4 regions of the Streptococcus sp. 27098_8_82 genome follow, and region 2 is predicted to be linked to each of the others. Evidence: predicted binding sites of a transcription regulator. Region 2 holds the regulator's gene; each other region holds the start of a gene.
The links. Region 2 encodes Rex, which represses fermentation and respiration genes when NADH is low (regulators of the CRP and FNR family bind a similar motif). Its sites were predicted from a motif close to TTGTGAANTANTTCACAA; they were not measured.
Positions count from the first base shown of each region.

Region 1: the regulator Rex is predicted to act here: its motif matches at 1,760-1,777, upstream of O3627_RS04800 (1-propanol dehydrogenase PduQ).
Region 3: the regulator Rex is predicted to act here: its motif matches at 2,075-2,092, upstream of adhP (alcohol dehydrogenase AdhP).
Region 4: the regulator Rex is predicted to act here: its motif matches at 1,361-1,378, upstream of adhE (bifunctional acetaldehyde-CoA/alcohol dehydrogenase).

Region 1 covers NZ_JAPVYB010000002.1:299,579-302,728, reverse strand. The annotation lists gene cobT (nicotinate-nucleotide--dimethylbenzimidazole phosphoribosyltransferase) at 1-578, shown strand, start outside; gene O3627_RS04805 (cob(I)yrinic acid a,c-diamide adenosyltransferase) at 591-1,190, shown strand; adenosylcobalamin (AdoCbl) riboswitch at 1,451-1,599, opposite strand; gene O3627_RS04800 (1-propanol dehydrogenase PduQ) at 1,910-3,052, shown strand; gene O3627_RS04795 (BMC domain-containing protein) at 3,149-3,150, shown strand, end outside.
Region 2 covers NZ_JAPVYB010000001.1:588,354-591,503, forward strand. The annotation lists gene radC (DNA repair protein RadC) at 1-644, shown strand, start outside; gene O3627_RS02880 (gamma-glutamyl-gamma-aminobutyrate hydrolase family protein) at 713-1,405, opposite strand; gene O3627_RS02885 (redox-sensing transcriptional repressor Rex) at 1,430-2,077, opposite strand; gene O3627_RS02890 (DUF4649 family protein) at 2,202-2,423, opposite strand; gene O3627_RS02895 (DUF1831 domain-containing protein) at 2,540-2,887, opposite strand; gene O3627_RS02900 (cysteine desulfurase family protein) at 2,889-3,150, opposite strand, start outside.
Region 3 covers NZ_JAPVYB010000006.1:72,884-76,033, reverse strand. The annotation lists gene O3627_RS09495 (PTS sugar transporter subunit IIB) at 1-560, opposite strand, end outside; gene adhP (alcohol dehydrogenase AdhP) at 1,022-2,041, opposite strand; gene O3627_RS09485 (Cof-type HAD-IIB family hydrolase) at 2,259-3,071, opposite strand.
Region 4 covers NZ_JAPVYB010000005.1:49,237-52,386, forward strand. The annotation lists gene O3627_RS08785 (hypothetical protein) at 1-456, shown strand, start outside; gene O3627_RS08790 (hypothetical protein) at 453-1,070, shown strand; gene adhE (bifunctional acetaldehyde-CoA/alcohol dehydrogenase) at 1,428-3,150, shown strand, end outside.

The sequences.
Region 1 (3,150 bases), on a different contig from region 2:
ATCGTCTCTTTGGAACTGGAGAAATGGGGATTGGCAACACCACGACCTCAGCTGCTGTCATTGCGGCAGTTCTCGGTCTTAAAGCAGAAGACGTCACAGGCTATGGAGCTGGTCTGACTCAGGATATGAAGACTCATAAAACTGCCGTTATCCAGCAGTGTTTGGATCGTCACGCTCCTTATGGAGATATTCTGGATCTGACCGCTAAGCTTGGTGGGCTAGATATGCTGTCTATGGCAGGCACTCATCTCGCTTGTGCCCACTATCAGCTGCCATGTGTAGTGGACGGTCTTATCTCTCTGACGGGGCTTTTGATTGCCCATCAGCTGACCCCTCATGTCTTGGACTATAGCTTTGCTTCCCATGCTTCGACGGAGCCTGCTTACAGACTGGTCAGTGACTTTCTAGGACTTGAGCCCATGCTTTTGCTGGACATGCGACTGGGTGAAGGCTCAGGCTGTCCTTTGGCTTTCTTTCTGCTGGAAAATGCTGTCTATACCATGGAGCATATGCCAACCTTTGCAGAAGGCAGTTTGAAAGAAGAAGATTATGTTGATATTCGCAAAAATGTGACTTAAAGGAGGAAAAATATGCAACTCTATACAAAAACAGGTGACAAGGGCTTGACCAAGCTAGTTGGCGGTCAAAGTGTCGCCAAGGATGCAGAACGAGTTAATGCTTACGGAACCATTGATGAGCTTAACTCTTGGATTGGTTATACTATTACCAAGCTGGACAAGGATGATAAGCTGAGAGATGAGCTGCTCCAGCTACAGCATTATCTCTTTGACTGTGGTTCAGACCTCTCTACTCCTAAGGGAGTTTACCCTTATAAGGTCGATCAGCAGCTGATTGACTGGATTGAGGAGAGGATTGATACCTACGCAGAAATTCCACCGGCTCTGGAAAGGTTTATCCTGCCAGGCGGTGACGAGATTGCTTCCATGATTCATGTGGCTCGGACCATTGCAAGACGGGCAGAGCGTCATATCGTAGGGGCCATGTGGACTACGGAAATTAACAATAATGTCCTGATTTTTGTCAATCGTCTATCAGATTATTTCTTTGCCTTGGCTCGAGTAATCAACTTTACTAAAAACCAAGAAGACATCGCCTATGAAAGAGGTGCTAAGGTCTTCCACAATATCACCAAGGCAGATGTTGAGCGTTGGGCAAGCAAACGCCAGTGACAAAAAGAAACAGAAAAAGTTCTGTCTTTCCCAATTGACTCCTACTGAGTCTTGGAAGGACAGAACTTATTTTGATATTCTAAAAAAGAAAGCCGCCTATACATCATCGTATCTTCATGCTAAGCTTCGTTGATTAGCACTAGCTTTCCAATTATTGACTCTGCTCCTTTGCAGAAAGACAAGTGAAACCTCATCTTTAGAAAATTAACGTACTTAAACGTAGAGTCAATAATGGAAACTAAGCTAAAATGTTTGTTCCAAACTGACATCACTACCTTACATCGAGGCATGAAATCTACTAAAATTTAAGAATAAAGACCTGACTTAAAGCTGAAAAGCTTATCACAGTGGCGGGACCGCGCTGGATTTGCACCAGACTTCCATATCCTTAAAAGTACTAAAATCAATTTCCTAGTAACTAGATTGTAACACCTTTCACAGGGAATTACAAGGAAAATGAACTAAATTTTAATAAAAATTTAATTCTTCAAATAAGCTTGGCTTTGTAAGGAGATGCGGCACTAAAAACTTCTTATATTAATGACTTTTTTATTGCCTTGAAAGCGCTTTTGTGTTATAATTCAATATAGTACAAAGGGGTACTGAAGATAAATAAGCAATGAAGCTATATGAAAATGCTGTGACGTGTGTAGGGGAGCAGTCTTATTTTCATATAGTTTCTTTTTGTTTAAAAATAGATACAACAGAAAGGAGAAAAGATGTATAAGATTTCCTATAAGACTGAATTGCATGTGGGCAAGGGCGCTCTGCAGCAATTAAGCCATTATAAAAACGAGCATATTCTAGTCGTTGCCGATCCTTTTTTGAAGACATCTGGCACGTTGGATGCCATTTTAGCCAACTTTGATGACAGCAATGACATTGTTGTTTTCACAGACATTATGCCTGATCCGCCAATCGAAACGGTTGTGGCTGGTATCAAGAGTGCAGGAGACAAGCCAATCAGCATTGTGCTTTCTATTGGCGGCGGCTCTGCCATTGATGCTTCCAAGGCTATGTATTATTTTGCCAAGAAACAGGGTGCCTTCTCAGAGGCCATTCTCATCGCCATTCCGACGACAAGCGGAACTGGATCTGAAGTAACGTCCTTTTCTGTCATCACGGATGCAGAGAGAGGTACCAAATATCCTTTAGTGACCAAAGAAATCCTTCCGGATGTTGCAATCTTAGATGCGGATTTGGTTCTGTCACTTCCTGGTAACATCACGGCTGACACTGGAATGGATGTACTGACCCATGCCATTGAAGCTTATGTATCGACCAAGGCTACGGACTTCTCTGATGCCTTGGCTGAAAAGGCAATCAAGCTGGTCTTTGAATACCTGCCTAAAGCCTACAAAAATGGTCAGGATGTAGAAGCGCGTGAAAAGATGCATGCAGCATCCACTCTGGCTGGTATGGCCTTTAACACAGCTTCTTTGGGTATCAATCACAGTCTGGCACATGCGGCAGGAGCTAAGTTCCATGTACCTCATGGTCGTTTAAACAGTATTTTAATGCCCCATGTCATTCAATATAATGCTGGTATCGAATTCAACAATCGGAACCGGCAGGCGACAGACAAGACTGTAGCAAGTCGCTATCAGGATATTGCCAAACTACTGGGATGCAGTGCTTCAAGCCCTGTGTCAGGAGTGAGACAGCTGGTTGAAGCTATCAAGAAGCTGCAGAGAAAGTTGGAGATGCCAACTTCTCTCAGAGAATATGGTGTGAAAGCAGATGCTTTTGCTCAGTACAAGGTAGAAATTTCAGAAGCTGCTCTGCATGATGGCTGTACTCCGACTAACCCTCGCGTCCCTACGGCAGAAGAACTGCTTAAAGTATTAGAGAAAGCGTTTTAATCCTCTGAATTGCTGTTATGCCAAAATTATTGTATAATGATTAAGAGCGTGCAGTACACTTCTGAAGGTTTAAAATCATGAAGAAGGTTTACTAAATT
Region 2 (3,150 bases):
CGCGGGAGCGTTTGATGAGAGAAGGGGCTGAAAAACTCAGTAACCAAGAGCTTCTATCAATTTTCCTCAGGACAGGCAACAAAAAAGAAACTGTTTTTCAAGTTTCTCAAAGAATTTTATCATCGATTTCCAGTTTGAACGATCTTAAGTATTTAACTTTGCAGGAATTGCAGACTATTTCTGGAATCGGTCCGATTAAGGCTGTGGAGCTGCAGGCCATTATCGAATTAGGACGTCGGATTAACCGAGCAGAGGTTCTGCAGAAAGAGCAGATTATGGGCAGTCAAAAATTAGCCCAGAAGATGCAGCAGGAATTGGGAGATATGAGGCAGGAGTGCTTGGTTGCTATTTATCTTAATAGTCAAAATCAAATTCTGCATCAGCAGACTATTTTTATGGGGACAGTCAGCAGAAGCATTGCTGAGCCGAGAGAAATTCTCCACTACGCTCTTAAGCATCTGGCGACATCTATCATACTGGTGCACAATCATCCATCAGGCTCAGTCATTCCCAGCAGAAACGACGATGAGGTGACCCAGCATATGAAAGAAGCGTGTGAGATGATGGGCTTGGTCCTTTTGGATCATTTGATTGTCTCTAAGGTCAGTTACTATAGCTACCGAGAGGAGACAGATATGATATAATTTGATTTACTTGAATATAAAAAACTTCTATTCATGTTGAAAAGAAGTTTATCTAGGAGTAGAGGTTTTTAAAGAATATTGACAACATAATCAAACAGAGCTAAGTCTCCTTCTCTGGAGCCAAATAAGAACTCTGGGTGCCATTGGACGCCAAGGAAAGGACTACCATCAGTAGAAGTGATGGCTTCAATAATCTTATCTCGAGGATCATAGGCAATGACTTCTAGGCCGGTCGCTAAATCCTTGATACTTTGGTGGTGGAAGGAGTTGATTTCAGATGCAGGGCCATAGATTTCATGCAGAATAGAGCCATTCTTGGTCACCATGCTTTGAGTTGTGTACTCAGCAGAGCTATCTTGCCAATGATCTTCAATATCTTGATGAAGAGTACCGCCTAGAGCTACATTATAAAGTTGGGTTCCGCGGCAGACGGTGAAAATTGGTTTATTTTGACGGCGAGCTTCCTTAATTAAAGCTAATTCAAAAATGTCCCGTTTGAGTAGATAATCATCGCTGTCAATGGTTTTCTCTTCACCATAGAATTGAGGGCATACATTCTGACCACCTGTGATAATTAATTTGTCAACAATGGAAACATACTGTTTAGCCATTTCTTCATCACCGATTGGCAAAATCATTGGAATTCCGCCAACTTCTTTAACTCCCTCAACGAATCCTGTCGCCGTATAGCTCATATAGATGAAGTGATCGTCTGGGATTTCTCTTTCATTTCCGGTTATTCCAATAATTGGTTTACTCATTGAGTGTTCAATACCCCTTTCAAATTAATGTTCATTTTTTCTCATGAAGTAGAGCAGAGTCTGCAGTTCGCTAGTCAGGTCAACGTACTGAACGACCACGTCCTTAGGTAGGGATAGATTTACTGGCGAGAAGCAGAGAATACCTTTCACACCTGCTTGAACTAAGATAGATGCAACTTCTTGGGCTTTTACGCTAGGTACAGTTAGGATGGCAGTTTGCACATTTCCTGACTGTATTTTTTCTTTGATTTGGGAAATTCCATAGATAGGAATCCCATCGCTGGTTGTGCTGCCAACTTCTGGATGGTCATCTGTGTCGAAAGCCATTACAACCTTCATTTTATTGCGCTCATGAAAACGATAGTGCAGCAGAGCCCGCCCCATGTTACCGACACCAACAATCATGACATTGGTGATAGCATTGTCGTTCAAGAGGTCAGCAAAAAAGTTCATCAATTTCTTGACGTCATAGCCAAATCCTCTGCGGCCAAGTTCACCGAAATAAGAAAAATCTCGTCTGACGGTGGCAGAGTCAATGCCAATAGCTTCAGCGATTTGCTTGGAGTTGGCTTTCTCAATCTTCTCAGCATTAAACCGTTTAAAAATACGATAGTAGAGCGACAGTCTCTTAGCTGTTGCTCGAGGAATTGTAGTATTTTTTTCAGTTTTCACAAAATCACAACCTTTCTAATTCTATTTTATAGGAAGTTTGTGAAAAAATCAACTAATTAAGGATGTTTAATGCACTAAAAAAGAAAAGAGTTAACGTTTAAGTTATGTTGCAGTTGCGAAGAGATTAGTCCTGATAGGGAGTTAAGTCTAACTGGTACATCTGGCGGTACAAGTCGCCGATTAACCCTGTAAATGGCAGCTGGTGTCCATTATAAGTGATGGAAAGTACTTTGAGAGAGTCAGGAACTGTGACGCAGCCAGAGAAGGCGAGAAGAAATTCGTCGAAGTCTTCATAGGTAAGTGTCCGTTTCACCTTATATGAGTCCAAATAGGTCAGTTCAACCATTGTTAATCCTTTCTTTGGGTTCGGTTGATCTTTTCTTCAAGTGTTCTAAGTAGAAGTCAAGCTCGTTTAAATTTTGAAGTGTCAAAACCAAAAAAGCAAAATTGCGAGAATCTTGCTTATTGTGGTGTCTTTTCAAAAATATTTCTTTCAACCAAGCTATCCATCAAGAAATAAAATTTTTGCTGGATAATGTGATGATCTTCTGATTTGAAAATATTGACCAAGCGCAGGCCTGATTTGTCAGTGATATTGATTTTGAAGCCATTCAAATCTTTATTGACGATGATTTTAAGCAAAAAACCATTTCCGCTGTTGGGAACAGATTCCAACAGACGAGAGAGTTCATAGTTGCCAACCTTGCTTTCAGCGAATGTATTGTCGCGTAAGGTGAATTTCTTGACATTTGGGTGAAGTGAATAGGTATATTCACAGTTTGCTAAGCTAACAGATGTTTGAAAGGCCATCTTATCCTCCTAAAATTTCTTTTAATTTCTTTGTAAATGATTGAATCTCTTGCAGGGTCGTTTGGTCCGAAGTACTGATTCGAATAGACTCATGCAAGCGGTTGGAATCCTTGCCATACATAGCCTGCAAGACATGACTGGGTTGTATAGCTCCGGCTGTGCAGGCTGAGCCTGTTGAAATGGAAAATCCATTTAAATCCATTTGAAGCAGAAGCAGGTCATTCTTTTGATTGGGAAATCCCAAATTGATGACATATGGCAAG
Region 3 (3,150 bases), on a different contig from region 2:
GTTGCTACCTGACCGTGTAGCAAGCGTGTGTCGATCCGGGCAAGGTTGATTTTGAGCTTGCCGTCACCGATTACAGTCCCTTCAGGGATTGCTGCTTGGGCAACTGGAGCAGCTGCAGCAGGAGCATTTGCTTCTTCAGCAGCAGGGTTCAGCTCTTCAGGCAGAGCTTTGACTCCTTCCTTGGCTTCTTTGATGATGTTGGCCACTACAGCCTCAACGCCGGCATTGGCATCCATCATCCTTTCTGTATAAGCTTGAATCAGCATAGGCAGGTTCAAGCCTGTAATGATAGCGAACTTGCGGTCTGGATTTTCACCCATGACACGGCTAGCTTGGTTGAATGGAGAGCCACTCCAAAGGTCAGCCAAGACCAACACTTCATCGTCCGCATCAAACGAAGCCACAGCGTCATTGAACTTTGCATAGAGATCATCTGGTCCTTCGTTGGGCATGAAAGTTACAACTTGTACTTTTTCCTGCTCACCGAAAATCATAGAACCTGATTGATGAATACCAGCAGCAAATTCACCGTGGCTAGCAATAATGATTCCGATACTCATTATTGACATTCCTCCTTATAAAATGTTTGACTTAAGTTTTAAGAAAACTTTAAGGCAAGTTTATTATAAAACGTTTTCATGAAAAATGCAAGCGTTTGTTCCTAAAAACGACTTTTTCTTTCAAAAATGTCAGTATTTGTTGAACACCTGATAAATATAGGTATAAGCAAACCTTAGCTATAGAAATGTTTTAATAAATTAGGAAAACAGAAAATACAACAGATTAATATATGAAAAAATGTTGAAATAATATGAAAGAGACTTTTGAAATGAAAGAAAAGAATCGTGTTTGAGAAAGTGTTTATTTATCAAAAAAGAAAGAGGAGGACCAAAGACAAAAAATCGTATCTTATGTCTTTAGTCTCCCTCTATAATGGCAAAAGTTTCTAAATAATATCAAGTCTGTCCATCATACGTTTCCAAGAGCTTGGTAAATGTTGGGACTGGCATGCTTTAAAGGATTAGTGTGTAAAGTCAAGTACCATACGTCCCTGAATGGTACCCGCTTCCATTTCGTCAAAGACATCCACTGCATCTGAAACTGGGCGTTTTTGAACGACAGGAACTACCAAACCTTCAGCGCCAAACTGGAAGGCTTCTTCCAAGTCCTTGCGTGTTCCAACGAGGGAACCGATGACTTGGATACCATCTAAAACGGTTTTGACAATGCTTAGATCCATCATTTCAGATGGTAATCCAACGGCAACTACCCGACCGCCAGCACGAACAGAGTCAACAGCTTGGTTGAAGGCAACTTTAGAAACGGCTGTTACTACTGCAGAATGCGCACCGCCAGTTTTTTCTTGGATAAGAGCAGCGACATCTTCAACTTCATGGCCGTTGATGACGATATCAGCACCTACTTCTTTGGCCAAAGCTAGCTTATCATTGTTGATATCAACAGCGACAACATGGGCATTAAAGACTTTCTTGGCATATTGAACCGCTAGGTTACCCAATCCACCTGCTCCAAAGATTACTGTCCATTGGCCTGGTTGCAGCTGGGCTTCTTTGATAGCCTTGTAGGTCGTTACACCGGCACAAGTGATAGAAGAAGCTTGAGCAGGATCCAGTCCTTCAGGAACTTTGACAGCATAATCGGCTGTTACGATACATTGCTCTGCCATCCCACCGTCAACAGAATAACCAGCATTTTTTACAGTACGGCAAAGGGTTTCGCGTCCAGTTGTACAGTATTCACAAGCGCCGCAGCCTTCAAAGAACCAAGCTACACTGACGCGGTCTCCGACTTTGAGGTTTTTTACATCTGGAGCGATTTCTTTGACAATACCGATACCTTCATGGCCAAGAACGCGACCCGGTACCTTGCCAAAGTCACCATGCGCGACGTGCAGATCAGTATGGCAGACACCGCAGTATTCAATGTCAACGAGAGCTTCCCCTGTTTCAAGAGGACGAAGTTCCTTATTTTCGATGAGTTGGACATTGGTTCCTTCTGGATTTACAACAACTGCTTTCATAAGTAGTTTCCTCCTGTTATTTAGTTTTCAATTATGTTAATTATATCACAAACTCAAACAAATGGCAAACGCTTACAATTTCAAGTAAAAGTAACCTTTAAAACTATGGTACTGCGGATAAGCTCCGATTTTTAAAGCTTTTGAGCATGATTGAGGTCGAGAGAATACAAAAAATAAAAGACAAACTCTCGAACAGAGTTTGCCTAATTGTCTACTTTTATAAAAAGAGTTTGTTTAGCTCGTGGGCGACGCCATCTTGGTCGTTAGTCAAAGACAACTGCTGGTCGGCGTATGGCAGCAGGTCAGTATTGGCATTTTTCATGGCATAGCCGGTGCCAGCAAAGGACAGCATCTCAGTATCATTTTGCTCATCGCCAAAGGCAATCAAATTTTTACGATCTACATTGAGAACATTAAGCAGGTATTGAAGGGCGAAGGCCTTATTGACCCCTTTTGGAGCACACTCGAGAATGTTGAGCGGTCCGCCCCAAGAGTTGATGGCAAGTTCATGCTGGTAAAAAGCATTCATTTCCTCTGCCAGAGCATATTTATCAGCTGCTCGCGTCTGCAGGAGAATGGCGTTAGGATTCTCCGTTACCAGATTAGCTTGAAACTGGTTTTCTGGTTTGAAAGCATCGATGCCAAAGAGCTTGGGATCAGCGATTTCCTCGTTGGGATTGGTGATATAGAATTTATTGCGGTATTCGCCAGCAATGAAATCCGCTTCAATCTCATCTTTGCGCTGAACCATATCCAGCAGAAAGGACTTATCCAGCGTCAGCGATTTTTCAAAGTCCCATTTCTTTTCTGGAATGTGAGTTAAAGAGCCGTTGAAGTTGATCATGGGCGTATTGAGCTCTAATTCTTTATAATATTTCAAAGCCATGCGGTAGGGACGGCCTGTTGTGATAATGACCTTGTGGCCCTTTTGGGAAATTTTTTTGATGGTTTCTTTGGTGAAGTCAGACAGGTTGCTGTTAGAATCCAGCAAGGTTCCGTCCAAATCCACAGCGATTACTTTTTTTGTCATGTGAGTCTCTTTTCAGTGATAATACAGACTATTATAACAGAATTCAGTGTAAATAACACGACTTATGTTATAATGGTGC
Region 4 (3,150 bases), on a different contig from region 2:
TCCTTGAGGAAAGGCACTGCTGATAAGAGATGGTCTAGTGTCCCCCTAAAGGAAGGGGTACGAAGACTCTTTTCACATATTAAGGAATGTATTGAAATTAATTTTGAAGATGCAGTTGCTACAGATTATAATGAAAAGGGGGACTATCTCCGAATTTTAACCAGCCATCTGGAAGTTTTGACAGTTGATAAACGTGCTATGTATATTATGGCGCTTGAGATTGCAAAGGTGATTGACGGGCAAATTAGCGAAAATGATAAGGCTAGCTGGTTGACAATTGAGGAGTTTAAAAGAAAACATGAGGCTATTCTATCTCTAACTTTTGAAGAAGCAAAAGAACTAAGTTTGACAGAAATTCAAACGATGGATGTTGTAGACGACCCTCTTTGGGAGGAAGAAGCTACTCGTCGAAAAGAATACATACTAGCACATGGAGGCGATATCTCAGATTTATGAGACTATACATCAATGGTGATTATACTAGAAAAGTGCCATTTGGCTACAGAGAACTCGCATGGAAAATGTGGTTTAAAGAAAGAAATGGCCAAAAAATAAGTTTCTCAAATGTCGGGGATGACGAGATGTTGCAAAATGACTTCTATTTATCTTTGCGGTTAGATAAGTGGGGAGCAAGTGGCTCTCGTTGGAAAGATGTCAAGGTTAAAGGTGGCAGTGCAATCAATTCCCAAAAATATGAAAATATTGATTTGGATTATGAGGGAAGTTATGAAAGCGACGGTAGAGAAAAGGGCAAATATTTAAGAATCGCTTCTAATTATCTGGATGTTTTAACAGTTGATAAACGAGCTATGTATATTATGGCACTTGAAATTGCGACTGCTATTGACGGTCAAATTAGCGAAGATGATAAGAAAACATGGCTGACAATTAAGGAATTCAAGGAAAAACACGAAGATATCTTATCTCTAACCTTTGAGGAAGCAAATGAGATGAGTTTGGAAGAAATTCAAACGATTGACGCTATTGACGATTCCATATGGGAAGAATTGGATAGGAAGCGCGAAGAATATATCAAAATACATGGTGAACGTGTTTATGATGACGATTGAGATTATTATTAAAAATGGGAATTAAGGTTCATCTTTTAGATGTTTATAAAGTAAAGATCAGCTCGATTCGTCCGAGCTTTTTATATTTAAACCAAGAAAGCGCTTTCATATATTATGTGAAAACAAAAGTATGTGAAATCTCTAAAAAATTAAAAAAGTTTTTCACAAAATAGACAAAAATAATCTAATAAATCAGCGCTTGTTTTCTAATATTCACAAAATAACAGGAAAAAGTTTGTGAATGTTAGGTGAAAGTGTTTACAAGAGTCATTAAATGGGTTATAATTGAATTGTGAAATATTTAACAAAGGTTAGTGTTCTTCATCTAACCTAAGGCAAAACCATTGGAGGAATAGAATGGCTGAAAAGAAGAAAACGGTAGAACAAGAAGACAAGGCTTTGGCAGCGCAAAAGCATGTCGATGAATTGGTGCAAAAAGGTCTGGTTGCACTAGAGGAAATGAGAAAGCTGAATCAGGAACAGGTGGACTACATTGTAGCCAAGGCCTCTGTAGCAGCTTTGGATGCTCACGGGGAGTTGGCCCTGCACGCTTATGAAGAAACAGGACGCGGAGTTTTTGAAGACAAGGCAACGAAAAACCTTTTCGCCTGTGAACACGTTGTGAATAATATGCGCCATACGAAGACTGTTGGCGTTATTGAAGAAGATGATGTAACTGGTTTGACCCTGATTGCGGAGCCAGTGGGTGTTGTCTGCGGTATCACACCGACTACCAACCCGACTTCAACCGCTATTTTTAAGGCTTTGATTTCCTTAAAAACACGTAATCCGATTATCTTTGCTTTCCATCCATCTGCTCAAGAATCATCTGCTCATGCAGCACAAATCGTGCGTGATGCTGCGATTGCAGCAGGTGCGCCTGAAAACTGTGTACAATGGATTACATCGCCATCTATGGAAGCAACTTCTGCCCTTATGAACCATGAAGGAATTGCGACTATCCTTGCGACAGGTGGTAACGCAATGGTGAAGGCAGCTTACTCATGTGGTAAGCCAGCTCTGGGGGTTGGTGCCGGAAACGTACCAGCTTATGTGGAAAAATCCGCTAATATCCGTCAAGCAGCGCACGATATCGTTATGTCTAAGTCCTTTGACAATGGTATGGTCTGTGCCTCTGAGCAAGCCGTTATCATTGATAAGGAGGTTTATGATGAATTTGTAGAAGAGTTCAAATCATATCATACTTACTTTGTAAATAAGAAAGAAAAAGCTCTGTTGGAAGAATTCTGCTTTGGTGCTAAGGCAAACAGCAAGAACTGTGCTGGTGCTAAGCTCAATCCGGATATCGTTGGTAAGCCAGCCACTTGGATTGCAGAGCAAGCAGGCTTCAGCGTGCCAAAAGATACGAATATCTTGGCCGCAGAGTGTAAAGAAGTTGGTGAAAAAGAGCCATTGACACGTGAAAAACTGTCACCTGTAATCGCTGTGCTCAAGTCTGAATCTCGTGAAGACGGTGTTGAAAAGGCCCGTCAAATGGTAGAATTCCATGGTCTTGGTCACTCAGCTGCTATCCATACAGCGGACGAAGAGTTGACCAAGGAATTTGGTAAGGCTGTCCGTGCTATCCGTGTTATTTGCAACTCACCTTCTACTTTCGGCGGTATCGGAGATGTTTATAATGCCTTCCTGCCGTCACTGACTCTGGGCTGTGGTTCTTATGGTCGCAACTCAGTTGGTGATAACGTTAGTGCTGTGAATCTCTTGAACATCAAAAAAGTAGGAAGACGTAGAAATAATATGCAATGGATGAAACTCCCTTCAAAAACTTACTTCGAGCGTGACTCTATCCAATACCTGCAAAAATGTCGTGATGTGGAACGTGTCATGATCGTTACAGACCATGCGATGGTAGAGCTTGGTTTCCTAGATCGTATCATCGAACAACTCGATCTTCGTCGTAATAAGGTTGTTTACCAAATCTTTGCAGACGTAGAGCCAGATCCAGACATCACAACAGTTGAACGTGGTACAGAGATTATGCGTACCTTCAAACCTGATACAATCATCGCGCTTGGTGGTGGTTCACCAATGGACGCAGCCAAAGTCATGTGGCTCTTCT